DNA from 3 places in the Photobacterium sp. MCCC 1A19761 genome. Region 3 is predicted to be linked to each of the others. Evidence: riboswitches for the same ligand, from Rfam matches in the RefSeq annotation. Region 3 holds a riboswitch; each other region holds the start of a gene.

Evidence for each region. Region 3 has a riboswitch for thiamine pyrophosphate ahead of thiM (hydroxyethylthiazole kinase). Riboswitches for the same ligand answer to the same signal wherever they lie in the genome.
Region 1: another riboswitch for thiamine pyrophosphate. It lies ahead of thiB (thiamine ABC transporter substrate binding subunit); the one in region 3 lies ahead of thiM (hydroxyethylthiazole kinase).
Region 2: another riboswitch for thiamine pyrophosphate. It lies ahead of thiD (bifunctional hydroxymethylpyrimidine kinase/phosphomethylpyrimidine kinase); the one in region 3 lies ahead of thiM (hydroxyethylthiazole kinase).

What each region holds. Positions count from the first base shown of each region.
Region 1 is NZ_JAZGTF010000021.1:112,049-122,791, reverse strand. It holds gene thiQ (thiamine ABC transporter ATP-binding protein) at 1-445, opposite strand, end outside; gene thiP (thiamine/thiamine pyrophosphate ABC transporter permease ThiP) at 439-2,034, opposite strand; gene thiB (thiamine ABC transporter substrate binding subunit) at 2,048-3,001, opposite strand; TPP riboswitch at 3,140-3,247, opposite strand; gene VV869_RS17790 (DUF547 domain-containing protein) at 3,356-4,138, opposite strand; gene leuD (3-isopropylmalate dehydratase small subunit) at 4,280-4,882, opposite strand; gene leuC (3-isopropylmalate dehydratase large subunit) at 4,902-6,341, opposite strand; gene leuB (3-isopropylmalate dehydrogenase) at 6,365-7,453, opposite strand; gene leuA (2-isopropylmalate synthase) at 7,456-9,006, opposite strand; gene VV869_RS17765 (TetR/AcrR family transcriptional regulator) at 9,482-10,141, shown strand; gene VV869_RS17760 (phosphatase PAP2 family protein) at 10,268-10,743, shown strand, end outside.
Region 2 is NZ_JAZGTF010000011.1:147,737-158,479, reverse strand. It holds gene VV869_RS13590 (glutathione S-transferase family protein) at 1-362, opposite strand, end outside; gene VV869_RS13585 (TetR/AcrR family transcriptional regulator) at 466-1,059, shown strand; gene tenA (thiaminase II) at 1,092-1,757, opposite strand; gene VV869_RS13575 (ABC transporter substrate-binding protein) at 1,783-2,724, opposite strand; gene VV869_RS13570 (ABC transporter permease) at 2,761-3,609, opposite strand; gene VV869_RS13565 (ABC transporter ATP-binding protein) at 3,602-4,375, opposite strand; gene thiD (bifunctional hydroxymethylpyrimidine kinase/phosphomethylpyrimidine kinase) at 4,375-5,220, opposite strand; TPP riboswitch at 5,290-5,387, opposite strand; gene VV869_RS13555 (VOC family protein) at 5,627-5,986, shown strand; gene VV869_RS13550 (FAD-binding oxidoreductase) at 6,039-7,667, opposite strand; gene VV869_RS13545 (N-acyl amino acid synthase FeeM domain-containing protein) at 7,877-8,584, shown strand; gene VV869_RS13540 (PhnA domain-containing protein) at 8,747-9,319, opposite strand; gene VV869_RS13535 (hypothetical protein) at 9,556-10,074, shown strand; gene VV869_RS13530 (S1 family peptidase) at 10,410-10,743, shown strand, end outside.
Region 3 is NZ_JAZGTF010000010.1:221,264-232,006, forward strand. It holds gene VV869_RS12745 (sensor histidine kinase) at 1-915, opposite strand, end outside; gene VV869_RS12750 (GNAT family N-acetyltransferase) at 1,234-2,022, shown strand; TPP riboswitch at 2,088-2,185, shown strand; gene thiM (hydroxyethylthiazole kinase) at 2,395-3,180, shown strand; gene thiE (thiamine phosphate synthase) at 3,192-3,827, shown strand; gene VV869_RS12765 (DEAD/DEAH box helicase) at 3,978-5,177, shown strand; gene VV869_RS12770 (GlcG/HbpS family heme-binding protein) at 5,327-5,821, opposite strand; gene VV869_RS12775 (response regulator transcription factor) at 5,996-6,676, shown strand; gene VV869_RS12780 (sensor histidine kinase) at 6,654-8,093, shown strand; gene VV869_RS12785 (hypothetical protein) at 8,514-8,708, shown strand; gene VV869_RS12790 (M13 family metallopeptidase) at 8,749-9,693, shown strand; gene VV869_RS12795 (ABC-F family ATP-binding cassette domain-containing protein) at 10,083-10,743, shown strand, end outside.

The sequences.
Region 1 (10,743 bases), on a different contig from region 3:
GGGCAACCCGTTGTTTCTGGCCGCCGGAGAGCTGCTCCGGCAACCGGTCGAGATAAGGTTGGATCCCGACCCGCGCTGCCGCCACCACGATCTTCTCTTTATCCTCATGGGTCAGCTTCAGGCCGGGGTGCAGCCCCAGACCGAGGTTGTCGAACACGCTCAGGTGCGGAAACAGGTTGTGGTCCTGAAACAGCAAGGACAGTGGACGCTCGGACGGCAGCTGGCGCTCGATGCGCTGGCCGTTGATGATCAACTCGCCGCTGTCAGGCGTCAGGAAGCCGGCCACCATCGCCAGCAGGGTACTTTTCCCAGCGCCGCTGGGCCCGAGCAGGGCGACGATTTCGCCGGCCTCGACGTTCAGATCAAAGCAAAACAGGGTGCGCTCACACTGGCGATCGCGGCCCGGTTGGACGTAACTGTGGGTCAGTTGGTTCAGGGTTAACATCTTGGGTTCCGAATGAGCAATTTTTCCACCAGGGTAAACAGGCCCAGGCTCAGCAGCAGCAACACCAGCGCGGCCACGGCTGCTGCGTCCATCTGGTAGCTGCCGAGGAGCTGATACAGATACAGCGGCAGGGTCTGGAAGCCCTGGCTGCCGAACAGGGCGATCGCGCCCAGATCGCCCAGCGACAGCACAAAGCCCATCGCCAGCGCTTGGGCGATCGGCTTACGCAGGGCCGGCCATTCAACCAGCCGCAGCCGGGCCCAGCCCCGCATGCCGAGGCTATGGCACAGCGGGTTGTACTGCTGGGCGATGTGCAGCATCGGCTGGCTCAGGGTTTTGATCACATAGGGCAGGGCCATCAGGGCATTGACGCAGACCACCACCCAGAAGGCCGCGGCGAAGACGTCGGTGAACTGGCGCAGCAGGAGGAAGATCCCGGTGCTCAGTACCAGCCCCGGGGTGACCAGGATCATGGTGCCGATGAGCTCGATGCCGTCGGCCGACAGGCCGTGATGGCGCAACCGCCACTGACGGCTGGCCAGCAGGATGGTCACCCCGCCCAGCAATGCCAGCAGGCAGGCCAGCGAGGCAATCTTGAGGGACGTGCCAACCGCCTGCCACAAATCGGGGTTGCTGAGTAGCGCCGGGAGTTGCGGGTTCAGCCCGGCGCTGACCACGGCCAGCAGCGGCGGCAGCACCAGCAGCAAGGTCAGGCCGATCCACAGTCCGTCCCAGGCCCGGGCCTGCCAGCTGTCGTGCTGCGGCGGCAACGGACGTGCGGTCGCGCCGCTCTGGGTGGCCAACGGCTTGGCAAACCGCTGGCTGAACAACACCAGGCCGCAGCAGATCAGCATTTGCCACAGGGCCAGCATGGCCCCGCCTGCCAGATCAAAGTCATAACGCAGCGCCTGGTAGATCGCCAGCTCAATGGTGGTCGCCTTGGGGCCGCCGCCGAGCGACATCACCACGGCAAAACTGGTAAAGCAAAGCATGAACACCAGGCCGATGACCTGCGGCAACTGCTGGCGCAACCGCGGCCAGGCGATCAGGCGGAACTTGCTCCGGCCGCGTATCCCTAAATGGGCGGCCAGCTGGTGCTGCTCGTAGGGAATGCCGTCCAGGCTCTGGTACAGCAGCCGGGTGGCCAGCGGCAAATTGAGAAAGACGTGGGCCAGTAAAATGCCGTGGAGCCCATAGATGGAAAACGGCATCGACCCGCCCCAATTTTCCAGCCACTGGGCCAGCAAACCGCTTTTACCGTAAATCGCCAGCAAGCCGAACACGGCAACCAGCACCGGCAGCACCAGCGTCATGGCAAACAGGCGCAGCAACAGCTGACGGCCGGGAAAACGGCGGCGGGAGAACGCATAGGCGATCGGAATGGCCGGAACAATGCTCAGCAGTGTGGACAGGAATGCCTGGTAGAAACTAAAACCGGTGATATGGCGCAGGTAGGGATCCTGCCAGATCAGCCACGGGCTCAGGGCGTGGGCCTGGCTGATCAGGGCGCTCAGGGCACTGACCACCAGGACCACAATGAACCCGGCCGAGATCAGGCCGGGCAGAACTTGGGTTACGCGGGTATTCAACAGAGTCTCGCTATCAACGGGTCAGTGCATGTTGCCATTCACGGATCCATCCACGTCGGTTCGCCGCAACATCCTCTGCGGTAAATTCCAGTGACTTGGCCGGCACCGTCAATTGCTCAAACCCTTGTGGCAGGGACTGTTTGATCACCGGATACATCCAGTTGCCAGTCGGGATTTCGGTCTGGAATTGCGGCGTCAGGATAAAGGCCATGAACTGATCGGCCAGCTTCTGGTTGTGGCTGTTTTTCAGCTTGGCAGCCACTTCCACCTGCATATAGTGGCCTTCGCTGAAGTTCGCCGCTTTGTACTTGCTTTCGTTCTCGGCAATCAGGTGATACGCCGGGGAGGTGGTGTATGAAAGCACCAGATCCGATTCGCCCTTGAGGAACATGCTGTAGGCTTCCGACCAGCCCTTGGTGACGGTCACGGTCTTCTTCGCCAGCTGCTGCCAGGCGTCGCTGGCTTGCTCGCCGTAGACGGATTTCATCCACAGCATCAGGCCCTGGCCCGGGGTGGAGGTGCGCGGATCCTGGTAAATGATGCTCAGATCGTCGCGCTGAACCAGCTCTTTTAAGCTCTTCGGCGGATTGCTCAGCTTGCTGCTGTCATAAATAAAGGCAAAGTAGCCGTAGTCATACGGGACAAAGGTGGTGTCCTGCCAGCCGTTCGGCAGGGCCAGCTTGCTGGTGTCGAGTTGGTGCTCGGCCAGCAGGCCGGTATTTTTCGCTTCGCTGATCAGGTTGTTATCTAGCCCCAGCACGATATCGGCCTGGGTGCTTTTGCCTTCCAGGCGCAGACGGTTAAGGATGGAAACGCCATCGTCCAGGGCGACAAATTCCAGATTACAGCCGCACTGGGCCTCGAAGGCTTTTTCAATCGCCGGGCCCGGTCCCCAGTCAGAGGCAAACGAGCTGTAGGTATAGACGGTCAGGGTGTCATCGGCAGCCCAGGCAGAGCCGGCGGCCATCGCCAGTGTTAAGATCGACAGGTGTTTTTTCACGGTGCGCTCCTGATACTCTTGCGTCCTGCAAGAGAAAAAATCGGTTGAGCGGCTTAGGGTTGAGAAGGGCTCGCGGCATCGTGCAGCGACTTGGAAAAGCAAAGGCACTTCAAATCATCTCAATTCCTACGCCAGCATGATCTGGTTCAGGTTCAATGGGTTCTGCGTTGGCAGTCTCAGTCTGAGCGGGCTCAGACACCCCATGAGAACAGCCGGTATTGTAATCCGCCCGGCGGTGGGTTGCCAGCTTCTCGGGATCGACCGAAAACCCAGGCACTTTAGAACGAAGGCCCAGGCGCGCTAGACCGGAGCCGCCGTCTGTTAACGGGCCTCGTTCAGGGCCCAGTTATAGTCGTAGCTGACGCGGTTGAGCGTCACGGGTTCGCCATCCCGGTAGCGGTTGAGGTGGCGCTGCAACTGGTCACGGGTGCCGAAATCGCTGCCGTACCAGTCATAAATTGACGACAGGCGTACTTGGTTGTCTCGCACTGCGACGCCTTTGTCGCTGTTGATAAAACGCCGGGCACTTTGCTCAAGCAGGGCTTCGGCATTGGCGGCGGTAAAGGCCTGCGGCTGAAGATCCGGGCAGCCGAGGCTGGCGCAGTTCACCACGTAATGGATGCGCGGATCCTGCCAGATTGGGCGCAGGATCCGGTGTTCAATGTCATTGAGGGTCAGCGCTTTGCCGTTGATGGTGATGACGGCGTCATTCCAGGGCCCGAAGCTGAACAGGCCGCCGAGTTTGGTGATCGAGCTCACCGGGTAGTTATCGAGGATCAGCCTGACGGTGAGGGCATTATACAGGTTGACCCAGTAGGCAAATTGCTCGCGGCGGTTGAGCTGGCGCGGATCGCGCTGGCTCAGCTCGCGCAGGTAGCGGCCCAGCTCGTAGCGGTCGGCATCGCTGACCTGGCGGTAGCGAAACAGGGTTTGGGTCGGTTGGGGGACGAGATAGGTATCGAGCAGCTGTTGCCAGCGGCTGTGGTCGACCTGCACAGTGCTGGCGGCGTTATGCGGTTGCCAGTACGGCCAGAGATCGGCTTTCGGGGCGGCAAAAGCACCGGCCGAGAGGCAGAGCAGGAGCAAGGAAATCAGGAGTCGCATAGGGTGTCCTTTCGAGCAGGAAATATGTATCCATTGTAGATGACCTGCGAGTGGCTGATTTATTTCAATTTTCTGTGAAAATTTCCAGGGATGAAAAAGCCCCGGCGCGGTGGCCGGGGCGAGGATGGATGATATCAGTAATCAGGCCAGAAATGCCGGAATATTGCGTTCATATTCCGCGATTTTATCCTCATGCTGCAGAGTCAGGCCGATGTTATCCAGACCGTTCAGTAGGCAGTGGCGGCGGAACTCGTCGATTTCAAAGGAGTACTGCTTGCCGTTGGCGGTGACCGTCATGGCTTCTAAATCCACTGTGATTTCCGCACCTTCGTTGGCGGTGACGAAGGTGAACAGTTCGTCGACTTCGGTGTCGCTCAGGCGCACCGGCACCATCTGGTTGTTGATGGAGTTGCCGTAGAAAATGTCGGCAAAGCTCGGCGCAATCATCACCTGGATGCCGTAATCGGCCAGTGCCCACGGGGCGTGCTCGCGGGATGAGCCGCACCCGAAGTTCTCCCGTGCCAGCAGGATACTGGCACCCTGATAGCGCGGCGCGTTCATCACGAAATCCGGGTTCGGTTGCTCACCGGCATCATCTAAAAAGCGCCAGTCATGAAACAGATGCTTGCCGAAGCCGGTGCGGGTGACTTTCTGCAAAAACTGTTTCGGGATAATGGCATCGGTATCCACGTTGGCAGCATCCAAAGGCACTACCAGGCCGGTGTGTTGTTTAAATCCTGTCATTGCTTTCGTTCCTTCTGAATTACGCAGTCGCGGCTTCTGGTTCCAGCGCGCGGATATCGACAAAGTGACCGGCACAGGCAGCAGCGGCGGCCATCGCCGGGCTGACCAGATGAGTACGGCCGTCACGGCCCTGGCGGCCTTCAAAGTTACGGTTACTGGTCGAGGCGCAGCGCTCGCCCGGGCCCAGGCGGTCATTGTTCATTGCCAGACACATGGAACAGCCCGGCAGGCGCCATTCAAAACCGGCTTCAATAAAGATTTTATCCAACCCCTCTTGTTCGGCCTGCGCTTTGACCTGCTCAGAGCCCGGTACTACCAGCGCTTGTACATTCGGCGCGACCTTACGCCCTTTGGCGACGGCAGCGGCGGCGCGCATATCTTCGATGCGCGAGTTGGTGCACGAGCCGATAAAAACTTTGTCGATGGCAAAATCAGACAGCTTCTTGCCCGCTTCCAAGCCCATGTAGGCCAGGGCTTTGGCGGCGGATGCCTGTTCGACCGGGTCGGCGAAATCACTCGGGGCCGGGATCGGCTCATCGACGGCAATGACCTGGCCTGGGTTGGTGCCCCAGGTCACTTGCGGTTTGATGTCTTTGGCTTCTAAGGTCACCTCGGCATCGTATTCGGCGCCGGCGTCGGTTTTCAGGGTTTGCCAGTAGGCCACGGCGGCATCCCAATCAGCCCCGGTCGGGGCAAATTTTCGGCCCTGGACATAATCAAAGGTGGTTTGGTCCGGGGCGATCAGTCCGGCTTTGGCGCCCAGCTCAATGGCCATGTTACACACCGTCATCCGCCCTTCCATCGACAGGTCGGTAATGGCCTCTCCACAGAACTCAACCACATAGCCGGTGCCACCGGCGGCGGTGGTTTTGCCGATGATCGCCAGCACGATATCTTTGGCAGTAATGCCCGGCGCGACCTTGCCTCTGACCTCGATTTTCATCGTTTTGGCACGGCCTTGCTTCAGGGTCTGGGTTGCCAGCACGTGTTCGACTTCGGAGGTGCCGATGCCGAACGCCAGCGAGCCGAACGCGCCGTGCGTGGCGGTGTGGGAGTCGCCACAGACAATGGTCATGCCCGGCAGGGTGATGCCCAGCTCCGGACCCATGACGTGGACGATGCCCTGGTATTTGTGGTTCAAATCGTACAGGGTGACGCCGAACTCCTCACAGTTCTTGGCCAGGGTTTCCATCTGGATCCGCGCCATCTCGCCCGAGGCTTTGATGTCTTTGGTTTGGGTCGAGACGTTGTGATCCATGGTGGCGAAGGTTTTACTGACCTGGCGCACCTTGCGGCCTTTTTCGCGCAGGCCGTCAAAGGCCTGCGGCGAAGTCACTTCATGGACCAGATGACGGTCGATGTACAGGATCGGGGTTTCGCCTTCCGCCGCGACCGCAACGTGGGCATCGTAGACTTTTTCGTAAAGCGTCTTCGGCGCTTTTGCTTCTGTGTTTGACATTGCTCGGGTGCTCCTCGTTCTGGTTATGCTTGGCGGATGTAGGCGGCAATCTTGTCGCCCATCTCGCTGGTGGACAGCGCCGGGTGAGTGCCGGCCAGATCGGCGGTCAGCTCACCGGCTTCCAGCGCCTGCGAGACGGCCTGCTCAATGGCGCGGGCCGCGGGCTCTTCACCCAGGCTGTAGCGCAGCATCAGCGCGGCGGACAGGATCTGGGCCACCGGGTTGGCAATATTTTTCCCGGCGATGTCCGGGGCGGAGCCGCCGGCAGGCTCGTACATGCCGAACTTGTCCTGGTTCAGGCTGGCCGAAGGCAGCATCCCCATTGAGCCGGTGATCATTGCGCATTCATCCGAGATGATGTCGCCGAAGATGTTGGAGCACAGCATGACGTCAAACTGGGACGGATCTTTGATCAGCTGCATGGTGGCGTTGTCGATGTACATGTGGCTCAGGCTGACGTCCGGGTAGTCCCGGGCGACTTCCTCAACCACTTCGCGCCACAGGATTGAGCTTTGCAGCACGTTGGCTTTGTCAATTGAGCAGACTTTCTTGCCGCGCAGCAGCGCCGATTCAAACGCGATCCGGGCGATCCGCTCAATTTCATAACGGTGATAAATTTCGGTATCAAATGCCTTTTCCTGGGCCCCTTCGCCCTCGCGGCCTTTCGGCTGGCCGAAGTAGATCCCGCCGGTCAGCTCGCGCACCACGACGATGTCAAAACCGCGCTCGGAAATGTCGGCCCGCAGCGGCGAGAAGCGCTCCAGACCGGCGTGGATCTGCGCCGGACGCAGGTTACAGAACAGCTGGAAGTGCTTGCGCAGCGGCAGCAGGGCACCGCGCTCCGGCTGATCATTGGGTGGCAGGTGCTCCCATTTCGGACCGCCGACCGAGCCGAACAGCACGGCATCGGCAGCTTCACAGCCTTTCAGGGTGGCATCCGGCAACGGGCAGCCATGGTTGTCGATGGCAATGCCGCCGACATCATATTCGGTGCAGTTTAAGGTGAAGCCAAACTTTTCCTGGACGGCGTCCAGCACTTTATGGGCTTGTTGCATCACTTCCGGGCCAATGCCGTCACCGGGTAAAACGGCGATTTGATAAGTACCTGCCATGGTTATACGGTCTCCATATGGGATTTTTGTTTAATTTGCTCAATCTGATCGGCACGGTGAATACTGTTGATCACGTGCAATAGCGCCTGGCCGGAGGCTTCGACAATGTCGGTCGCCAGGCCGGTGCCGTGGTATTTGCGGCCTTTATAGTTGGCAATGATATCGGCCTGACCCAATCCGTCTTCGCCTTCGCCCTTGGCGGTCAGGTCGAATTTATCCAGCACGATGTCGTAGCCGGTCAAACGGTAGATGCACTGGTACAGGGCGTCGACCGGGCCGTTGCCGACTGCCGCTTCGCATTTTTCTTCCTCACCACATTGCAGCTTGATGCTGGTGGTGGCCATCACGCTGCCGGACTGCACGCTCAGGTAATTCAGCTTGTAGTAATCGTCCTCGTCGCGCAGGTTGGCGAAATACATCAGCGCTTCCAGGTCGTAGTCGAACACCTGGCCCTTGCGGTCGGCCAGCTTCAGGAAGTCGGCATACAGGGTATCCAAGTCGTACTCGTTCTCGCTGTAGCCCATGGTGTCCATGTGGCTCTTCACTGCGGCGCGGCCGGAGCGTGAGGTCAGGTTCAGCGCCTGATTCTTCAGGCCGATCGATTCCGGGGTCATGATCTCGTAAGTGTTCTTGTTCTTCAGCATGCCGTCCTGGTGAATGCCGGAGGAATGGCTGAAGGCATTGGCACCGACAATCGCCTTGTTGGCCTGGATCGGCATGTTGCACAACTGGCTGACCAGCTTGCTGGTGCGAGAGATTTCCTCATACTTCAATCCGGTGTGGACACCCAGCAGCTCGGCGCGGGTTTTGATGATCATCGCGATCTCTTCCAGGGCGCAGTTCCCGGCCCGCTCGCCGATACCATTGATGGTGCCTTCGACCTGACGGGCCCCGGCCTGAATTGCGGCCATGGAGTTGGCGACCGACATGCCCAAATCGTCGTGGCAGTGGACGGAAATCACGGCTTTATCAATGTTCGGTACCCGGTTGAACAGCTGGGTGATGATGCCGCCGAACTCGCTCGGCAGGGTGTAGCCGACGGTGTCCGGGATGTTGACCGTGGTCGCCCCGGCGTTGATCGCGGCTTCGACCATCCGGCACAGGTTGTCAATCGGGGTACGTCCGGCATCTTCACAGGAGAACTCGACATCATCGGTGTACTGGCGGGCACGTTTGACCGCGGCAACGCCCATCTCGATCACGTCGTCATAGCTGCGGCGCAGTTTGTCCTGAACATGGATGGTCGAGGTAGAGATAAAGGTGTGGATACGGAAGGCTTCGGCAACTTTCAGGGATTCGGCAGCGACATCAATGTCTTTGGCTACCGCGCGGGACAAGGCACAGACCCGGCTGTTTTTGATGTGCCGGGCGATGGTCTGGACCGATTCAAAATCACCCGGCGAGGAGACAGGGAAACCGGCCTCAATCACATCGACGCCCAATCGCTCCAATGCATAGGCGATTTGCAGTTTTTCTTTGACCGTTAAGCTGGCGGACAGCGCTTGCTCGCCGTCGCGTAAGGTGGTGTCGAAAATTATGACCTGATCATTCATGGCTGCTTCCTTTTGTTGCCTGCCTGGTGTGTTTGCATCCGCTGCGCCGGCTTTTGATATAAAAAACCCGCGCTATTGCGCGGGTTTCTTGAATTCTTCGTGGTGTTTTCCACCCATCAGCTACCCGCGCGATTGTTCACGATAAGGAGGAGGCTAATGAGTAGGGAAAAACGTGTTTGCATGTTTTCAATAATATCCACAAAGTTGATTAACAAATGAATACCAAATAGACAGGTTCACCGTCAACCATAAATTGAATAAATATTTAGCAGATATAATTAATGTGCTGATAAATAGGGCATTTGTGGTGAGGGGCGGGGTTGCCCCCATGGCGGCTCCCTGTTGCCCGGCCAGTGGCGTTCGATTTTTTTGAAAAATTCATCATTGCAGCCTTGCTGTTGAATTAAAGGGGGGCGACGCCGGCAGGGAGTTCACGTATGTTATTCATCATGTGATTAATTTACGGAGTGTGCAGATGACAGGAAAAGCAGGTCGCCCGGTGGGGGGATCCGATGCCAGGGCGCGGCTGATCGAAGCCGCCCGGCAACTGTTTGTGGCCTTGCCTTACGCCAAGGTCTCGACCCGGATGGTCGCCAATCGGGCGGAAGTGAATGTCGCTTTGATCCGGTACTATTTCGGCAACAAGGGCGGTTTGTTTGAAGCCATGTTGCGGGAGTCGATCGCGCCGATCCAGACTCAACTCAATAAAATGATCAAAGCCGGGAATATCCATTGTATCGGCGAGCTGATGCGCACCTACTATCGGATCATGATCCCGAATCCGGATCTGCCGAAGCTGATTGTGCGTGCCATGATGCTGGCGCCCGGAGATGTTCAGCGTCAGGCCATCGAGGCCATCTTTCGCGACATCGCGCCGCTGGCCCAGTCATTGATGTTGGATCAGGTGCAGGACCAGGGATTACTGCGGGCCGATGTTGAGCCGGAAATGGCCAAGATGACGATGATCAGCATGATGGTGTTTCCGTTTCTGGCGCCGCCGTCTTTGCTGGGACTCCATGGGATCACCATGGATGAGGATTGGCTCAATGACCTGGCGGAGCACAATGTCAACGTGCTGATGCAGGGGGTACTGGCACCGTCGATCGCGGAGGCCGCCGCCAAAAAATCCGCCTGATGTCTGCCCCGGTCGGGCACCGGAGAGGCCGGGCGGCATTTGTCATTGAGGCTCCTTGAAAACGTCACGGCCCTGTCACATCCCTTTTTTAGGCTGAGGATAATTGAGTCAGCGAAGGGTTTGAACATGACCGTTCTTGCACCGATACAGCGTTTTGATACCGCGTTTTCGAGTCTTTGTCTGTGCCACCGGTTTAACCGCCAGGTTGCGACCTTCAGTCGCGCGGTGTCACGCTCCGGGGATGGGCCGCTCTATGTGGCCTTCGGCCTGGTGGCCTGGCTGTTTGACAAGCAGCAGGGCGCCCAGGTGCTGACGCTCGGGTTGCTGGCCTTCCTGCTGGAGCTGCCGGTGTACCTGGTGCTGAAAAATATGTTTAAACGGGAACGTCCCCGCGAACTGCCCAGTTTTATCCAACCGTCTGACAAGTACAGCCTGCCCTCCGGCCATACGGCTGCCGCCTTCATTATGGCTTCGCTCATTACGACCTTTTATCCCGCTGCCGCCTGGATCGTCTGGCCCTGGGCGGTGATGGTCGGGTTGTCCCGGGTGCTGCTCGGGGTTCATTTTATTACCGATATTATTGCCGGCGCTGTGCTCGGTCT
Region 2 (10,743 bases), on a different contig from region 3:
TGGTAAATTCCGGTGATGTTGCGAAACGCCTGCATCGCGACCAACAAACCTTTCAACTCGACCACACGATGCCACATTTCAACCTGAGCTTTTTCCAGTGGCGTATCACCAAACAGGGAGGTCTCTGCCGGGAAGGTTTCATCGAAATAGCGGCAAATAGCGACGGACTCGCAGATGGTGGTGCCGTCATCCAGTTCCAGAACAGGGATCAGGCCGTTGAGGCTCTTTTCCCGGAATGAATCGCTCAGGTTCTCCCCTCCGCGAATATCGACATGTTGCCGTTCGACCTCAATTCCTTTTTCAGCCAGAAACACGCTGACCCGACGTGCGCTTGGAGACGGTGCAAGTTCGTAGATTTTCATTATTCTTCCTTTATCAGAACGATCGTTTAGATTAAAATCTAATCTATATCAGAATGATCGGTCAAGAAAAAGATCGCTTGTTTAGCCGTCAAGAGAGGACAACATGGCCCGTACCAAGAATTTTGACCGCGAGGAAAAACTCCTCGAGGCAATGGCGCTGTTCTGGCAGCAGGGCTACGCCGATACATCGGTCGCTGATTTGGTGAACCATTTGGGGATCAACCGCTTCAGCTTGTATAACACCTATACCGACAAAGAAACGCTTTACCGGGAAGCACTGGATTACTACCTGTACAAAATCTCATTTCCCAGAATCTCGCGGGCATTTCCAGAATCGGCCGGATTGGCTCAGTTGATTGATTACTTGAAAGATTTTGCCCAACTACAGCAGGAACAACCCTACGGCTGTTTTGTACAGAATGCCATTTTGGAGCGGGCGTTCCGGGATGATGACGTGCTGAAAACTGGCGGGTTGCTTTATCAGACCTTGTCGGATCGATTTCGCCAGGCTCTGGAAACCGCGCAGCAGCACCAGGAAATCAGTCCGGCTCTGGATCCATTAGTATTCAGCCACTTTCTGGTGTTGCAGATGCAGGGGATCCGTGTTCTGGGCAAGGCGAGGCAGTACGAGATGATTGAACATGCGATGCAGGTGCTGATGCAGGTGATTCAGGCGCAGCGGGTTCAGGCTCCCTGAGACAAGGAGCCTGACAAGTGGTGCTGGTGTTGCTAGCGGGCGGCATTCATGCCTTGCTGCCAGAACGCAACTTCCATCCGGGTGGCGGTGCGAAAAATGTCACACAGTCGCTGTCCGCGCGTACTGCTTAGTGGGATCTCTGCCAGCATGCGGTCCAGCCGTGCGATGGTTTCCTGGGTTCCTGCCTGGAAATCGTCGCCACTGTAGAGCTCAATCCAACTGCGATACGGGTTCCCCTCCAGACGTGTGGTTTCACGGTGGATGAGCTGATGTCCGATCACGGCGTAACCAATGGCGCAAGGGGCTAGGGCGGCGAACAAATCGACCCGATCGCCGGCCATCCCGGTATCCAAGACATAACGGGTATAACTCACGGTGCCGAAATCTTCCGGTTCCGCTTCCATATCAGACTCGGTCAGGCCCCATTGGCCGCAGTATTCCACATGGTGGTTCATTTCCGTATCCAGCAAGGCGGTCAGGCTTGGCAGCGGCTCCCGCATTTCTTCCAGCGTCCGGGATTTGAAAATGGCCAGGGCAAACGCTCGCGCGTAGTGTTTGAGAAACAGGAAATCTTGTTTCAGGTAGTGTAGGTAGGCGTGTTTATTCAGCTCGCCAGTGGCCAGCTGCTGAACAAACGGGTGCTCGATATAATCTTGCCAGTCGTCCCGGCAGGCGTTGATCAGGTCTTTGTGATTCATCGGTGTGTTCCTTAATGCAATGTCGTTAGTAGGTCAGGACGTAATCTTTGGCTTGCGGGAGCGTGTGAATGATCTTGTGCTGCATCATGAAGGCGGCATAGTCGTCATAACGCTTGAGCTCAACAGCACCCGGACGCAGGGCAAAACGGGTCAGCGTATCTTCCCAAGCCCGACGGTTCAGATCGTTATTGAGGGTATCTGGTGCGTAGGCGACAAATTCCTGCCAGGCTTTCTCTGGGTGATTGATCAAGTACACGGTTGCTTTTTCAATCGCTTTGTTGAACTTGTTGATGGTTTCCGGATTGTATTTGTGTTTATTGGCGACAAAGATCAGCTCATCATATGGCGGGACGCCATGTTCTTCCGGATAAAAGGCGGTGGCTTCATAGCCTTCCAGCTCAAGCTGGTTCAGCTCGAAGTTGCGCAGGCCGCCCCAAATCGCATCCACTTTGCCGGATGCCAGCGAGGAGGAGAGTGCCCAGCCGACGTTGATGATTTTGACGGAATCCATCGACACCTGATCTGAAGCAAGCATGGTGCCGATGGTGGCGTCTTCACTGCCGCCGATTGCGACGCCGATCTTTTTACCTTTCAAATCCGCGAGGCTGCGAATGCCTGATTTATTCAGCACAATCAGTGAGTTCAGCGGGCCGGAAATGAGGGTGGCTGAACGGACCAATGGCAGTTCAGCCGCGGTGCTGGAGATCAGCGTGCTTTGATAGGACACGGCCAAATCAATTTTCCCGGCAGCGACCAGTTTATCCGGAATGCTGGGATCAGCCGGCTCCTGAATCGCCACTTCCAGTCCTTGCTCGGCAAACCAGCCTTTTTCCTGGGCCAGAATAATCGGGCCGTGGTTTGGATTGACGAACCAGTCGAGCATTAAGGTGACCTTTTCAGCGGCCGCCTGGAACGATGCCAGCGATAAGGAGATCGCGGCAACGCTTTGAAGTAACTGCTTTTTCATATGAATTTCCTGTTGATGTTATCTATGTAACGGATGTTATTGGTTTTGCCACGGAATTGCTTTTTTCAGCAGGCCATCGGCAATGAAGTAAAAACTGATGGAGAAAAATGCCAGGATGAACAGGGCGGCAAACATCTCATCGACAAACATGCGGGCGTTGGCTTGCAGCATCAGATAGCCCAGCCCTTCGCTCGAACCCACCCATTCGCCAATGACTGCGCCGATTGGGGCCACCACCACAGCAACCCGAATACCCGAAGCCAGTGCCGGCAGGGCAGCAGGCAGGCGGATCTGCCACAGCAACTGCCAGCGCGTGGCACCCATGGTGCGGGCCAGATCCAGATAACCGGTCGGCGTTTGTCGTAACCCGTCGTAACAGCAAGTGGTGACGGGGAAAAAGATGATCAGGGCGGCCATAACGACTTTCGAGGCAATGCCGTAACCGAGCCATAGCATCAGGATCGGCGCAATCGCAAAGACCGGAATGGCTTGGCTGGTGATCAGGATCGGCAGCAGCCAGCGGCGCAACGGGGCAAACAGCAACATTTGCAGGGCGAAAAACAGCCCCATCGCCAACCCCAGTAACAGGCCGAATAATACCTCGGTGCTGGTGACCAGGGTGTGGTGCCAGAGCACATCAAACCGGGCGACTAGTTTGTTCAGCACTGCAACCGGTCCCGGCAGGATAAAAGGTGGCAGTGAAAACAACACCACGGCGGCCTGCCACAGACCGAGAATCACCCCGAAGCTGATGAGTACCCGCGCCACTTTTCGGGAAAATCCGCCCCGGTTGATGGCTGGGGCCGACTTCGGGCTCTGTTGAAGCGGTTGTAATGGCCGTTCGGACACGGAGTCGATGGTTTCCTGAGGGAGGCTGTCAGCCATAGTCACGCTCCAGTTGGTCAATAATCATCTGCTGGTGGGCAGCCATTTGCGCGTCAAATGATCGCGGCGGCATGGATTGCGGGACATCCAATCGGGCCAGCTGTGCCGGGCTGCCGAACATCAGGTAGATGTGATGTGCCAGACGCAGAGCTTCCTGTGGGTCATGGGTGATTAACAGCACGGTACGATCCTGCAATAACTCGGCGGCCAGGCTCTGTAGCTTGTGGCGGGTGACAGCATCGAGTGCGGAAAAGGGCTCGTCCATCAGGACCAGCGGCTTGTCCTGCATCAGGGTCCTAGCCAGGGCGACCCGCTGCCGCATCCCCCCGGAAAGTTGATCTGGTCTGGCGGCATGGAAATCTGCCAGACCGACCGCCTCCAGTAATGACATCGCCCGGGCTACATCCGGTGTTGCGGCGTCTGAACCCAGACGCTGACTGAGACACACGTTGTCCAGCACAGACAGCCAGGGTAGTAACAAATCTTGCTGCGCCATATAGGCCACGCGGTCTTGCAATGGTTGCGCATCAGATGTGAGCAACTGTCCCTGCCAGATCACCGCATCACCACTCAGCCCGGCCAGGTGACGCAGCAGCGTGGTTTTACCGCAGCCGCTTTTACCCAGAAGACAAGTCCATTGTCCGGCCGGTAAGGTCAGGTTGAGATCATCGAAAACGGCGGTCGCCGTATCCCGGTAACGAAGCGAGGCATGATTCAGGCTGACGCAAACCGGGGACGGATGCTCCCCGACAGCTGGCGATAACATCATGCTCGCTCCGGCTGGTAGTGCCCGTGAAAGAAGTGGTTGACTGGGCCGTGTCCGGTGCCGATTTGCAGTTCATCGGCATGGCGGATGGCTTCGGTGAGATAGGTTTTGGCATGTTGAACGGCGTCGTTCAGCGCAAAGCCTTGCGCCAGGAAAGAGGCGATGGCAGCGGACAAGGTGCAGCCGGTTCCGTGAGTGTTGTGGGTGTCAATCCGTGGATGGCTGAAACGGATGACCTGATCGGTGCTGATCAGTAAATCGGTGCTCTCTTGTGTTTGGGACAGGTGACCTCCTTTGAGCAGTACGGCACCAGCGCCCAATTCACGCAGTGCCTCGACCAACTCTGCCATATCGGCTTCGGTCTGTGGAATCTCCGTATTCAGCAGCGCGGCGGCTTCCGGCAGATTCGGGGTGATCACATCTGCCAGCGGCAACAGGGCTGATTTCAGGGTTTCAATCGCATCTCGTTGGAGCAGCAGATCGCCGCTGGTTGCGACCATCACCGGGTCAACGACCAGAAATTGAGGCTGATACTGGCGTAGTTTATCCGCCACGGTTTGGATGATAACGGCATCACTGAGCATGCCGATCTTCACCGCCTTGACATCCAGATCACTGAATACCGCATCCAACTGCTCGGCAACAAATTCCGGAGAGATGTTGAAGATACCGGTCACGCCTTGGGTATTTTGTGCGGTCAGGGCGGCAATGACAGAGCAAGCATAACCGCCGGTGGCCGAGATAGCTTTGATGTCGGCTTGAATACCGGCGCCACCGCCACTGTCAGAACCGGCAATGGTTAACGTGATTGGTGTTTTTGATTGAGCTGCTGATTGAACGGCCATATCTACCCCTGGCGATATCGCGCAGGGTAGCAGGTGTCCGGGATTGCCCGATAGAGAGCGGGCAGGGGCGAGACACGGTTGCTAGTTCCCTACGCCATTATTAAATGGATCAGGTTCAACGGGTCCCACCGAAGTGGTCTCAGCCTATGGCTCCCCGACTAACTTACCTAAATTGTTGATTATTTGTGCTGAACACACTTTTGCGTGCCAGAAACGGATGTATTCTACCTTTGTTTTTCACAGCGGAGCAAACCGAAAAAGGGATTATTCTGACCAAGCGCTGAACTTTACATCGCAGTGGTCTGTGGTTGAGAAAAAATAGGTTGAGAAGAAATTGGGTTGAACATGAATCGGATTGAATGGTCGTGTAAAGTAACAGACGACATCACACAGGCAGGGACATACCATGAGTCAGACGAATCAGGACAAAATAAATTATATTGAGTTTCCGGCGGCCGATCTGGAAGCAACCAAGGTGTTTTTCCAGCAGGCTTTCGGCTGGGCGTTCACCGACTATGGTGAGGATTATACGGCATTTACCAATCAAGGACTGGATGGCGGGTTCTACCGTGCTCCGCTCAAATCATCGACTCAGCAAGGCGCTGCATTGATCGTGCTGTATAGCGCCCATCTTGAACAAACCCAGGCTAAGGTTGAAGCGGCCGGCGGCCAGATCGTGAAGCCGATTTTTTCGTTTCCGGGCGGACGGCGTTTTCAGTTCCTTGAGCCGAGCGGCAATGAGTTGGCAGTGTGGTCAGATCAATAATGATTTCCCGCCGCAACGGCGGGAAATCCTGGCGTTGTTCGTGATCCGGTGATCAACACGGCTCAGATGAAGGTTCAAGCGCTTTCGTTGTTGCAAGTGCTTGAGTTGTTTCAGGGGCTTTAACTGCTCCAGCGACAACTGCTCCAGCGACTTCAACGGCTTCAGGCACTTTCGTGGCATCAGGGTGCGCTAGCCAGTACTTATCCGGGGACAGGATATTGTTGGGATCCAGGCTCTGCTTGAGTGTGGCCAGAAGCGCCAGGTTCTCATCTCTCACGAATGGTTTGATCGTATCAAACAGTCCGGAACCACTGCGGTATGGACAAAATCCGGCGGACAGCAGGGCTGCATCTATGGCCTGATGGAAGCGGGTCGCTTTTTCAATTTCTGATTCGTTTTTGCCGAAACGGATATTGGCAATCAGAACCACGGCACGCTCGCTGACATTGGTCATGCTGTAGCGCTCTTCATAGCCATATTCACGGAATAGCTGGCGGCAGATACTGAGCATTTCGGAGATATTCTGCCGTGAATGGCTGCTCACCGCACAGATCCAGCGAAAATTCGCCGGAAACTCTGAAGTTTTCATTGCGGAACTGGCCGCCGGATGATCGAGCAAGGTCTGGATGGCCGCATCGGATGGAACGCCCAGTTTGAGGTCCAGCACCAGTTTCAGGCTATCGATCATCGGGGATTTCAAGTATTGATTGATTTTGCACAGCATTCGCCAGCGAAAATCATCAAGGAACAGAATTTTTGCGCCCGGGATCTGCTGTTTTAAGGTTTGCTTGACGTGTTTATAGCGGGCTTTCACCACACCTTTCGGCCCGGCCAGGGAGGTGGTGAGGATCCAGGCACCTGGTGCCTGACGGGCTTGCTCACCCATGGCTCGGGTCATGCTGACCGTATGGACGCCACTGGTGATCACACCTTCCAGTTTCAGCTTGCCGATGGCGGCGACCATTTCGGGCGCATCACCTTCTCTCGGACATAAAGCGAAGACGGTGGCCTGATAAGCTGGTTTCGGCTGAAGTGCCAGCGTCATTTCGAGCACAATTCCTAAGTTTGACTGGCTGAATAATCCCTGCAGAACCGGCCCGGTGCCGTAGGGATAGAGATGCCGGGCGACACTGTGTTCAAACATTCCCATGCCTGTCGTGATGATCTTGCCGGTTGGCAGGAGCACCCGCATGGATTGTACATGGCCGAAACGGTCCGAGTAATCGGTGTGGCCGAACCCACGCTCCAGAATGTTGCCGACCAGACTGGTGTGCAGTCCGGCTGCGGTGATGTCCATTTGTAAGGAACTCTTCGCGTCTTTCAGGGCTGTGAAAAGCTGCGATTGCGTGATCCCCGGTTGTACCCGCACATAGGCTTGCGCATCATTGATTTCGAGGACTTGGGATAAGCGGCTGAGATTGACGATCACTTGCTGGGGGTGCGTTCCCTGTGCGGTGCCGTAGCCCCAGTTCTTTCCTTGTGCGAGCGGGTGAATGGTGAATCGATGTTGATTGGCAGCCTCAACAACGGCGATGAGCTCAGGTTCCTTCTCTGGCCACACAACGGCTGACGGCGTACAGAGGCTCCCATTGAGAGCCAGGCTATACTCGTGCAGTGTTTCGGGATCCTGCGAAATTTGCGAAGCCGCGAAAATATTGCTTAATACTGTGTGTAGTTCCATATCCCTTTTCCCCACGGGGTCTTACCGATACTTAGCTCATCAATAAGGTTGTTAAAACAGAGTGTTAGATTTACATTGTGCAAAAAAAAAGCGTCAGCGACAGTGGTAAGGGTAATGATATGTGAACTTGATTGAATAAATGCACAAAAAAACATTCGAACGACCATAAACCACTTAATCGGCGTCTGGGTTCGGCGTAGGGTAGAAGCGTGTTTACAGCAAGAAGGACCGGCAAATCGCCTGAAATCGTGAATGTCGCCGGAAAATTTATGGAACTGGATAAGCTAACCACGCAGCTCTGTGTGACGGAAGAAGCAAAAATCACAGCCTATAACATCCGCTATCAGGCTTATACCACTGTTGGGTATAACCCGCTGTGTACATCAGGCTTGTTTACGGATCCGTTTGATGCGGAGCCGAATAACTTTACATTTCTACTGAAAGAAGGCACCAAGCCGGTTGCTACCGTTCGTGCGAGTGTTCTACACCGGCCCATGGGTTGGACACAGGTTCCGTGTAAAGGCGGTTTCGAGCCTGAATTTGCTTTGTTAGAGCAAGAATATGACACGATCGTTGAGATGGGCCGTTTGGCAGTACGTCCGGATGTTCGGGGTTTAGCTTCCTTGGCACCCTTGGCGCTGTTTTGTTGCATCTATACGCTCGATAAGCGTTTTGGTCGAACGGCGTTGGTTTGTGGATCAAGTAAAAAGCATCGTCGCTTTTACCAGCGGTTGGGCATGAAAAGTTTGTGTGATTTTGCGCCACGCCCGAATACGGCGATTGATCTGACGCTCATGGCCAAGACATTAGATTTAGAAGAGTTTATAGAAAGCGCCGGGGCGCATTTGGATGAGGCGACTATTCGACGTTTAATTCCTCCTTTCCCACATGTCAGCGAACGCCGTGAAACTTCTTAAACAAGGTTGAGGATTCAATGCTTCGAGAACAGGAGCCCGTAGACCTTAAGAAAACAGGCGCAAAATAGCGCCTGTTTTTCAGTGACTCATTATGATCAGTGACTAGCTATGGTCAGTGACACACTATGAATTGAGCCACTGTGAAGTGAGTTTTCGAGTGGCTTACATCTTTTTACAGTAAGCAGCGATAATCACCATGTTGGTCCCGGCAGCTTTACCCGAGATATGCAGCGGGTTATCGGTCAGACGAATGCCACGTACCGCTGTCCCTTGCTTAATCACCAGGCTTGAGCCTTTCACCGGCAGATCTTTGATGATTGTGACGTTGTCGCCGGCTTGCAATGGTGTGCCGTTAACATCCAGGGTTTGTATGGAGTCCAGCGCTTCGAGTGCGATGCCTTTTTCTGCCCACTCGATCATATCTTCTTCCATATACAGCATGTCCAGCAGGTCCTGCGCCCAGGTTTCACCAGACAGTCGTTTTAGCATCCGGTAAGCCATGACTTGAACGGCCGGTACTTCACTCCACATGCTTTCATTCAGGCAGCGCCAATGGTTCTGATCCATAGTGTCTGCGTCTTCAATTTGTCCACGGCAAGTTCCACACACCAGGACACAGCTGGCCGCTGTTGAATCTGGTGATGCCGGTACTTCATACATGCTCAGATTCTCTTCTGATGAGCACAGTTCACATTTGTGACCAGCACGTTCTTTCACAATAGTTTCAATTGTCATAAGGAATTGTCCGTAGATTTAATGTGGCGATATTATGCCAGCATTTTTTCAGAAGAAAAGAAAACCGGCGCCTGCAAGCGGGAAAGCCGGGTTTATTGGCAATATTCAGTACAAGAATTCTCCTATTATGAGATTGCGTTGGCAAAAAAATGCTAGATTTATGGAGGAGACTAGCATCGACGAGAGAAAGCTCTACAATCAATCCCGCCTTATCACAATGACAATATGACCAAGGAATGATGATGAAAAAGGCTGTTTATCTTTTATCTGTTTTGGCTTTAGCCGGGTGTAATGAAGAGGATCTCAAAGATCTCGCTGAGGGAAATACAAAGGTTTTCACAATCACCGGAGCACGCGTTGCTTCCCAAATGGGAACGGTTAGCCCTGGATATTACCGAGTCGATGCGATTGCCTCGGCAATGACCAATACCTCGCAGGAAAAAATTCCGGCGGTTGTTAATCCGGAAGCGGCGTTGGCTAATCTCGGTATTAATATTGAAGGGGAAACCTGTGGTCGCATTAATATAACCGGAGAGTTGTGCTTCGAAAGTGGGGATAGCGGAACAGCTGACAGTTGCTTGCCTGAGCAGATCGATATGTTGGGCCTGTCGGTCTATACCATCGATCTTGATAAGGTGAAAACGGCCAGTGATGCCGGGTTTTATCCGACTCTGGCTGCTGATGTCGGCGGGCTGTACGTTGACATAGATTACGACCAGATCACTTGTAACCAACTTCCAACCCCGCAAAGCTAATCAGACGTCGACTGTAATCAATATTGCAGCCAGCGCAGTACAAATGAGCCGGCCAGGAATACTGGCCGGTTTTTACCACCCACTTCACCTTAAACATCTATTGCATTTCAGCCGTTATTGGCCAAACTTCGAATTCCCTCGCATTCCATTTTTATCCCTGTACCCGGCGGGAATGAATACTGCTAACGTTCTGACTTTATGAGCAATTTCTGATTCCCAGGGTTATTACCTCCCGGGAAAGTTCAGTTGCGCCCGTTGAGTCAGGAGTTTATATCGTGCTGAGAAAGAATATATGTGCTGCCGTCCTTGCCGCGAGCACGCTGTTACCCGCAGGGATGGTGACAGCGGAGCCGGCTACCGGGTATGTCATCGGGGGGGACCCGGTTTTACCCTCTGAAGATTATGGGTGGATGGCTTCCCTTCGTTTGGCACCGAATCAGTTAAGTCATATGTGTGGTGCGACCGTGATCGATCGCCATTGGGTGCTGACCGCAGCCCATTGCGTTGTGTTCGAATCCGAAAACGGGGTGTTTCAGGTTATCCCGCCCAGTAAGTTAAATGTGATGGTCGGTTCGAGCTACGCGCCGGTGGAAGATCCCGCAACCTTGTATACGATCTCACATGTCGTGGTGCATCCGGATTATACGCCCAACCCCGTACTGAAAATTG
Region 3 (10,743 bases):
GTCAAACACTTGCTGATGCTGATCCGGCGGGATCCCCGGACCCTGATCGCAGATATCCAGGGTTATCTGATCGCCGTCTTGGTAGACCTCAACCCTGACTTTCTCCTGCGCCGGAGAATAAGCAACTGCATTATCAATGACATTGAACAGCGCCTGTTCCAGCAGGGAAGCCTGAACATGCACTCGGGGTAGATCCGGGATGATGTGCAAAACAATCCGATCGCTGCGCTCCCGGCGGCAGGCTGCATGTACGATCGGGGCAATCGACTGTTCCGTCGTTTGCAACGTGACTTGATCCCATTGCAGTTTCGTCGCCTGTAGCAGGTTTTCGATATAGTGATGCAAGCGATGGCTTTCATCCATCGCACTTTGTAGCAACTCTTCCTGTTGCGGCTCTGTCAGCTTGCTGCGATACGCCTGCAAGGTGCTGAGTGTCCCGATGATGGTCGAGAGCGGCGTACGCAGATCATGGGAGACGGACAGCAGAATGTTACTGCGCAGGGTTGCTTGTTTCAGCGCCTGCTGCTGACGGCGGTAGTGCTCGGCCAGCTGGCTGGTGATCAGGGCAACGAGCAGGAACACCCCCAGGTTCATGATGTCACTGGGGTGGAACATCTGGAGGGAAAAGCGTGGCGCAGTAAAGAAAAAGTTGAAACTCAGCGCGCTGCACACGGCGGCGGCGAAGGCTCGGAACCGATCCCCATGTAAAGCCACCCAGACCACACCGAGTTGCAGGATCAGCAAAACTGCCGCGGTGGAGTGAAGCCAGTGATCAAGCAGGGCACTCACCGCCAGCGCGGCGAGGGTGGTGCCGGCCGAAAACAGCCACGGCTTGGTAAAATGCCGTGTACCGGCGCAATTCGCTTGGGTGAAATGCCGCGCCTTGATTGTCTGTTGGGGTGCAGAGGCTTTCATAACTTGGGGTCGTTGACTGAACATGGGGTGACTTTATCAGAGTTCGGGGAATGCTGGCCGTAAAGAAAGCGTAATTTCTTTTGAGTCAGCAGGTTAACCGCGGCAATAGCGATAACCTATCCTCCGAGTTGAGAGCAAATTCAAGTTTCCAGGCTGTACTTCTGTTTGTCTCTCAATATTGCTGTGATGTGAAATCAGTGTCACTTATACTGAGCCCGATTTTGATTGCAGCTGCAATCTCTGTTGTGCTGACGCTTCGCCGGATAGTCCGATACGGTTTAGTGTCATGCATTTCAAATAAGAACAAAAGGAATTGATTTGATTTATCAAAATAACATTCGTCAGTTTTATGAGGTTGAAGTCGCGTACAGCCGCTTTAATAATTTGCGCACCTTCTCGACCGGACTGCCCAGCGAGATGCGGGTGATCGAACAAGCGGGCATGACGGTCTTTGTTGATCCCACTCGTCCGTATGATAACCGGATCCTCGGGCTGAACACGGACAATGAAGTTCACCTGGAGACTGTGCTCGGCGAATATCCCGAACCGATTGCACCCTATCTCGAACTCGAACCCGAAGCGGTGTCGCAGGTGCTGTCGAACCGGCTGGTATCGCTGGGCTATCTGCCGGTGTTGTCTCTGGAATATCTGGCGTTACCTCTGGAGCGTTATGATGCCGCACAGTGCCCGACGGATATTCATGTCGAGCGGTGGGGACCGGAACGCGCGGATGATTTCCTGGCGCTGCTGAAAACTTCCGGCGTCCAGTGCAGCGATGAGATTTGGGCGCTGAAACGCCAGTTTTACTGCACCGAGCAGTTTCGCTGTTTTGTCGCCATGGTCGATGAGCAACCCTGCGCCTGGGCCACATCATTCATCGAGCAGGGGACCGCGCTGCTGGCTAATGCTTATACCCAGGAAACGAGCCGTGGACGGGGATGCCAGACGGCGTTGCTGCATGCCCGTGCCAGAGACGCGCAGTCACTGGGCTGCACTGACTTGCTGACGGATGTGCTGCCGCAAAGTCAGAGCGCGCTGAATTGTAAAAAACTGGGCTTCTCAACCCTGACGGTGCGTTCGATTTGGGAGCGGACTGTCGCGGGATAAGCTATTGAAGTGGCTGAAAGTGCAACACGGCTTGTTGCGCTTTCAGTCAATATTGATATCATCGCGGGAAATAGTCGGGGAGCTGGAAGGCTGAGATCGCATTGCGAGACCCGTTGAACCTGATTCAGTTAACACTGGCGTAGGGAACTATACCGCTTGCGATGGAAGGTATCATGCCTTCGCCTCAATACATGGATCGCCGGGCGCTGTTCTCCCTTTCCAGCCCGATGTATCTGCCTGATGAATCCAGCCTTCGTGTGTCGTCAAATGGCTGTTTCCCGCTGACATCGTTTCTGATCAGGTATTCCCCTAAATGAACCGCTCACCGGTGAGCGTGACAAGGCCGCGTCACAGCGACGTCTGAGGAAGCATATGAATACCGAAACTATCGTCTCCGCACTGAATGCCGTGCGTCAGCAAAAGCCGCTGGTGGTCAATATCACCAATTACGTTGTCATGAACAACACCGCCAATGCGTTACTGGCACTGGGTGCATCCCCGATCATGGCGCATTCGCGTGAAGAAATGGCTGAAATGATGCGTTTTGCCGGGGCGTTGGTGGTGAATATCGGCACCCTGGATAGTGTCTGGACGCCGCGCATGGCTTATGCCGTTGAGCAAGCGAATCGACATGGCAAGCCGGTGGTGCTGGATCCGGTCGGTTGTGGGGCCAGCACTCTGCGTACCCAAGCGTCGCGTCAGATCGCTCAGGCGGCAGCGCAGCTGATCATCCGCGGCAATGCCTCGGAGATTATTGCGTTGGCCGGAGAAGCAGGCCAGAACAAAGGGGTGGATGCTCTGGACAGCAGTGAAGCTGCCGTAGGGGCGGCGCGTCATCTGGCCGAGGTCTATGGTTGCAATGTGGTGATTTCAGGCGCGACCGATGTCGTGGTGACCGCGGATGGCGAGGTTCGGCTGCGCAACGGCCATGCCATGATGCCGTTTGTCACCGGGATGGGCTGTACGCTGTCGGCACTGACCGGCGCTTTTGCGGCAGTGGGCGAAACCACTGGGCTTGCCGCCGCCGCTGTACTGGGGGTTGCCGGAGAAATTGCCGCCGAGCAGTCCGCTGGGCCCGGAAGCCTGCAGCTTAACCTGCTTGATGCGCTGTATCAGCTCGATGAAGCTACGTTGCGCCAGCGCCTGAAGTTGGCATAAGGAAAGTTGTTGTGAACCCATATCGTTTATATCTGGTGACAGACGATCAGCAAGATCTCGCGACCCTGACCTCGGTTGTGGCACAAGCCGTTTCAGGCGGGGTGACCATGGTGCAGGTGCGGGAAAAGCACGGCGATGTTCGTGCGTTTATCGAGCGGGCACAGGCGGTGAAAGACATCCTTCGCGGCACGGGTGTGCCTTTGATCATCAATGATCGCGTCGACGTCGTCCTGGCGGTCGATGCCGATGGTGTCCATCTGGGACAGTCCGATATGCCTGCGGCACTGGCGCGCCGATTAATTGGGGATGACAAGCTGCTCGGCTTGTCGATTGAAAATGAGCAGCAGCTCATTGAAGCCGAATCGTTGCCGTTGGATTATCTGGGCCTGAGTGCAATTTTTACTACCCCGACCAAAACCGATATCAAAAAAGCCTGGGGCATTGACGGACTGGCCATGGCGATTGCCCAAAGCAGTTATCCCATCGTTGCGATTGGCGGGATCAACGCTGCTAATCTTGAGGCGGTGGTGGAAACGGGCGTTGACGGGATTGCGCTGGTCTCAGCCATTTGCCATGCCGACTCACCACGTGATGCGGCTGCTGTTCTGCGGCAACAGCTGGCTGCGCAGGAAACCGTGCGTGAATGACTCCCGGTGATCGACGCTTGTCCCTGAAGTCGGTCATTTCACGCGGAAAAATGCTCAGCGCTTGCCTAGGTTCATGATAGAATCCCGTGCTTACTTGTGTTGCGCCGGTTTCAGGCGCGACCTGATTGTTTGATGAACCTGAGGCGATCCATGCCATTCTCTAAACTTGGACTGAGCAAACCACTGACGCAAGCGGTGGCAGCGCTCGGTTATACCCAACCGACCACGATCCAGGCCAAAGCGATCCCGGTGATCCTGGAAGGCAAGAACCTGATTGCCGCTGCGCAAACCGGCACCGGTAAAACGGCCAGCTTCGTGTTGCCGATCCTGGAAAAGCTGAGCCAGGGACAGACGAAAAAGAAAAAGCGGATCCGGGCACTGATCCTGGTCCCGACCCGCGAGTTGGCCATTCAGGTTGAAGAGAAGATCACCCAGTATGGTCAGCACCTGGGGCTGACGTCGCTGGCGATGTATGGCGGGGTCGACGAGCAGCAGCAGAAACAGCGTCTGATTGAAGGCGTGGACGTGTTGGTGGCAACGCCGGGTCGTCTGCTGGATTTGTATGGCCAGCGGGCTGTGTATTTCGAAGAAGTCGAAATGCTGGTGCTGGATGAAGCCGACCGCATGCTGGATATGGGCTTTATCGATGATCTGAACAAGATCCTGGATCGCCTGCCGGAAGACATTCAGCAGTTGCTGTTCTCCGCGACGCTGTCGCGCAAAGTGCGTGATTTGGCGAAATCTGCGGTGATCGATCCGCATGAAATCACCATCGCCGCCAATCAGGCGTCGAAAGCCAATATTGAACAGTGGTTGATCACGGTTGATAAAGATAAAAAGTCGGCTTTGCTGAGTCACTTGATTCTCGAAAACCAGTGGGATCAGGCGCTGATTTTTATCGAAACCAAACACGGCGCGGCAAAGCTGGTGTCCCAGCTGGAAAAACGCGGTATTGCAGCGGAAGCGTTCCACAGCGGGCGCAGCCAGGCCGCACGGGCTCAGTTGCTGGAAGATTTTAAAGCCGGTAGCCTGAAATATCTGGTGGCAACCGGGGTTGCGGCGCGCGGGATCGACATCGAAGAGCTGTCGCGTGTGGTGAACTATGATCTGCCGTTCCCGGCGGATGAATATGTCCACCGGATTGGCCGGACCGGCCGGGCAAATGCCTCGGGTGAGGCGATCTCGTTTGTCTCGAAAGACAACTTCAAAAACCTGTGCATGATCGAAAGCCGCCTGGGCCATCTGATTGATCGCCGGGAAGTGGAAGGATTTGCACCGAAAAAACCGGTGCCGATCTCGATTCTGAACTATGTCCCGAAAAGCAAGCGTCAGCCGCAGGACAAAGGCTGATGTAGCTCTTACTTCATGTAGCCTTTACTTCATGTAATCCGGACTTCAACGAAAACAGGCGCTCAATCGAGCGCCTGTTTTTTATCGGGTTTGGCACAATCCATCGGCGCGGGTGGTTGATGCCTAATCATGTTGTTAGGGCGGTATGATTACAGCACCTTGTTGATCGCGGCTTCAGCACACTGCACATCCAGGTGGCCACCCGGCGCGCCGCCGACACCAATGGCACCGATCACCGTATTGTTGACGGTCAGCGGCAGGCCGCCAGCCAGGAGCAACAGGTTGTCATCCATATCTTTCAGCGGTTGCAACATCGGCTTATCCGCGATGGTTTTCATCAGGTTGGCCGTCGGTTGTTTCATGCTTGCGGCGGTGAAGGCTTTTTTGCGCGAGCTGTCGAGGGTGTGTTTACCCGCATTGTCTGCGCGAAGCTGTGCAATGACGTTGCCGGTGACATCCACAACGGTGGCGGTGACTGTGTAGCCTTTGGCTGCACACTGCGCAACAGCCTCCTGGCTCAGCGCAAATGCCGTGGCTGATGAGATTTGGGCAATCGAAATCGTGGCTGCCTGATTCTCAGCACTGGCCTGGAAAGACGTTGCAGCCAGACCTGCGAAGATGGTGCTCAGTAGCGTTGTTTTCAAAGATGTCATGTGATCCTCCATGAATGGGTGATGTTTGGGTATGTGCTGTCAGGTTAGCGACATCGGGATTGCCGGAGGCTTTCAGGAACATTACAAGGTTGTAATGTTCCTGAAATTCGCCCAGAAAAGCTGGTACAGTGAGCGGGTAATTCCCCACACAGGTTGATAGATTCAGTGAACGTATTACTGATCGAAGATGATCTGCACATCACCCGGTTTCTGACCCAGGGCTTTATGCAGGAAGGTTACACTGTGACTCAGGCAGGCGATGGCGTTGACGGGCTGCATTATGCGACCACCGCCCACTATGACGTGATTGTGCTGGATTTGATGTTGCCGAAGAAAGGCGGGCTGCAAGTGCTTGCCGAGCTGCGCGGCATGGGGCATACCACCCCGGTGATTATTCTCAGCGCCAAACATTCCGTTGAAGAGCGGGTGCTGGGGCTTCGCTCCGGCGCGGATGACTACCTGGTCAAGCCGTTTGCCTTTTCCGAGTTGCTGGCCCGTTGCCAGATCCTAACCCGCAGAAGCCAGTCTCAGGCCGCACCTGCGCATCAGCTCAGTTATCACGATCTCACCCTGGATTTACTCAAACATACCTTGCACCGCGGCGGACAGCCGATCCCACTCAATCAGCGGGAGTTTATGTTGATGCAGTTGTTGTTGCAGCACCCGGAAAAAGTGCTGTCGAAAACGGCAATCCTGGAGCAGGTTTGGGGCTATCAGTTCGATCCGCAAACCAATGTGGTTGATGTACTGGTCTGCCGCCTGCGCGGTAAAGTGGATAAGCACTTTGACTTACCCTTGATTCACACCATCCGAGGCGTCGGCTATGTCCTCAAAGCAGAAGGTTGAAGTTGCCCTGGCTCTGACTCAGCGCCAGCTGTTTCGCAAGTTTATGGCCATTTTGCTGTTGGCGTTGCTGGTGATTGAAGCCGTGGTCGGCGGCATTTTCTTCTACGATCTGTATCGGGTCGAGACCAAAATCATGACCTCCTTATCGGTGGAATATCAGCGGATCCTCAAGTTTGAATCCGATGACAAGCTGGACCATGTGATCCGAGCCAATCCGCAACGACTGGTGGACAATCATATCGCGGCGTTTGTTGTACCAAACCCCGCTGCTGGAGCGACGCCCGGTGAGAGAGCTCAAGTCCGGTTTCTGGCCGGGGAGCGGCAAATTCCCGCGGATCTCGATTTTTCAGCCTATCAGGTCGGCGATCATTCCTGGATCAGCGCGTTTCTCGCCAATCCCTACATGACGCTCAAGATGCAGGGGAAGGATCACGCCTTTTGGTTGGTGCTCGATAACCAGGCCCGTTATCCGGTGGCAATGAAACAGTGGCTGATGACCTTCCTGGCCTTGGTTCTACTGGCGTGTTTCACTTCGGTGTTTATCTGGCGATTGATCCATAATACCTTGCAGCCGCTCGTGGTGTTGGGCCATCACCTGGATGATTTGAGTCGGGGCACGCTGGATGCTTTTTCCCGGCATGCCGGTGAAGCGGAAGTACCACAGGGACTGGCCGCGATTAACCACAGCGTGCGCGATGCCGTCTCGCGGCTGCATGGCGTCGTGACGACCATGGATCGGACCCTGGATGCGATTGCCCATGATATCCGAACGCCGCTGTCGCGAATTCAGTTGTCGACGGAAAATGCTTTGCTGAGCGCGCTGCAAGGTGAAGAAAAATCGGCTTTGCAGGCCAATGCGCTGGCGGATTGCTCCGAATATGCGGCGCAGGCGAGTAACCTGCTGACTGCGCTGATGAAGCTCAACGATGAGCAAACCGGTAAACGTACGGTGCAGCGAACTCCGGTGAACGTGAATGACATCTTGCGGCGTGTGTCGAGTTGGTACGAGGACATTGCCGAACTCAAAGGGATTGAGCTCCAATGTGATCCGGCCCCAAGTCTGATGATGGACTCAGACGCGGATAAACTGACACAAATTCTGGTCAATCTGGTCGATAACGCGCTGAAGTTTACTGAAGCCGACGGGCGGGTGACGCTGACATCGGCAACGCTGGCACAGGGCGGGGTCGCCCTGCAAGTGGCCGATACCGGGATTGGGATTGCCCCGGAGCATCAGGCGCTGGTCTTTAAACGCTTGTACCGTGTCGATGAAAGTCGCAGCAATACGGAAGGTTACGGGTTGGGGCTGTCTCTGGCAGCGGCAATGGTGCGAAATCTTGGCGGGACAATGACGCTGACCTCTGAGCCGGGGCAGGGCAGTACCTTTACTGTGATGTTTCCAAACGCGGTTGAATAACTGGCGGCGGGGAGCCTGCATAAGATGCGATGCAATGGGCTGGCGGGAGCTGGATCTGCCTCCGGTATGCATGGGGTTGCTTTAGTTGAAACGGAGCCTGGCTTATAGAATTTGAACATGATCGCGTGTGGTCAACGTCAATCAGCCAGCCACTCACTCAGACATCCAGCTCCCTGATACCTGCTGATAATGTCGTCCATGAGACTGGTTTTGCAGGAGCATCCCCATGCAAACGACAGTGTGGCATCAGTTGGTCCGTTCAATCCTTATTCTTCTCTGGCTCGTCACCGCCGGTGCGCAGGCCAAGCCAGAGCCTCAGCAAGATTATTATCATTTCGCCAATGCAGCATGGTTGGAAAATACGCCGATCCCGGAGGATATGCCGGGCGTGGATAATTTTGTGCAGCTGACCCTCAGGTCTTGGCGCTGGAGCAGCCGTCGTATCTGGAAGCGCTCAATGCGCTCTTTCCCTCAACTAAGGTTGCGGTGTGGCAAGACTATCTGCGGATGCGTTTGCTGGCTGAAAGAGGGCCGTTGTTGACCCAGGCTTTCCAGGATGAGCTGAATCGTTATCAACGGGCGCTGGGCGGTTCACAGAAAGAGATGCCGCAGTGAGTGGCTCAGAGCGGTGCTGTTCCTGGGAGAGAACGTGGATATGCTGGCCGGCCGGGTTATCGAGCAGCAGTTCAGCCGTGAAGCGCTGGCCCAGGTGAATCACATTGTTCAGACCATCAAGGAAGAATACAGCATGGCGATTGAAGGCTCGACGCTGTTCAGTGACGCAACCAAAGCGGAGGCGCTCGCCAAGCTGAAAAACATGCGTTTCTATGTCGGGTATCCTGGGGCGTGGAAGGACTGCAGTACCTTGAAAGTGGCCCCGGATGATCTCGTTGGGAATGCCCGGGCCATCGCCCGCTTTGATCACGAATTTATGGTGGCGAAGCTGAGCCAGCCGGTCGACCTGGATGAATGGCTTCAGTCGCCGACCGTGGTCAACGCTTATTACCAACCGTCGGCGAATAAATTTGTTCTGCTGGGTGCGATCCTGCAGCCGCCGTTTTTCGATGCGGCTTGGGATGATGCAGCGCAATTTGGCGGGATTGGATTCATTATCGGTCATGAAATTGGCCATGGCTTTGATGATCAGGGGAGTCAGTTCGATGCCGAAGGAAACCTCAGGAACTGGTGGGCAGCAGCAGATCGCAAGAAGTCCAATGCGGTGGCGGCGCGGGCCGTGGCTCAGGCCAATGCGTATGAAATTTTGCCGGGACATTTTCTCAACGGCGAGCTGGAGCTGGGCGAGATCCTGGGGGACCTGAATGGCCTGCATATCGCCTACCGGGCGTATCGGCGCATCATGAGCACGGATCAGGATCCGCAGCAAGCCGATCGTACTTTCTTCGAGCAGGCGGCTAAAGTCTGGCGCAGCAATCTTCGCCAGCCCATTTTGCTGAAATTTCTCGAAACAGATGGTCACCCGCCCGGGGAATATCGGGTGAACGGGATCTTTCCGCATCTGGATGCGTTTCATACCTTGTATCAAACCCAGCCCGGAGATGGGATGTACCTTGCGCCGAAGGACAGGCTCAAAATTTGGTAGCGGAAAATTGGATAGAGGAGCCGGGACAAAAATAAACAACAGGTTGCATTGACAGGCGACAACGATTTGGGTAGATTCGCACCAACTTTTTTTAAACACTCTCTACCATGTTGTACATCTTATTTAAGAACTTCCTGAGAAGGCTTTGCTCCGCGCACAAACACGATGAAGTGTTGCTCGGAGCTTAAATAACCTGAATCTTCATCAGTTGCGGTGATGTGCGAAAGCGCAGGTCAGCTTGCATCTGATGTGTACGGGTAGAGAAGGCGGCCGGTGATGCTTCATCACCGGCCTTTTTGTATCTGAAATTTATCAGAAACGAGATAACAGTGAACGTTATCCAGGGGTCGGTGCATTGCTACCGGCCCCTTTTTTTATGGTTTAAAAACATGAGTTTATTAGTGATTCAAAACCTGACTTATCAGGTTGCCGACAAAGTATTATATCAAGACGCCAATTTCGCCCTGCACGCTGGCGAGCACATCGGGGTGACTGGCCACAACGGCGTTGGAAAAAGTACCCTGCTAAAACTCCTGCAAGGGGAGTATTTACCGGATCAGGGGGAAATCCACTGGCAGCCGAATCGTGTGATGGGGTATCTGGATCAGCACGGGACGGTCAACCGGACGTTGTCGATTCAGGATTACCTCGCTTCTGCATTTGCCGAGTTATTCGAGGCGGAACAAACCCTGATGGCCTTGTACGGACAGATGGCAACCGATACGTCGACGGCGCTGCTCAACCGGGCCGCGGCACTGCAGTCGTTGCTGGAAAAAGAGCAGTTCTACAGTCTGGATCACCGGATTACCCAGATAGCAGCCGGGTTGGGGATTGACCGTTTCGGACTCGAGACCCGGATGGGCGCGCTCAGCGGCGGCCAGCGCCACAAGGTGATGTTGGCTAAATTGTTGTTGCAACAACCGGATGTGCTGCTGCTTGATGAGCCGACCAACTATCTTGATGCCGATCATGTCGAATGGCTGGGCGGGTTCCTGGAGCAGTATCCGGGCGCATTTATGGTGGTGTCGCACGATACCGTATTTCTTGATC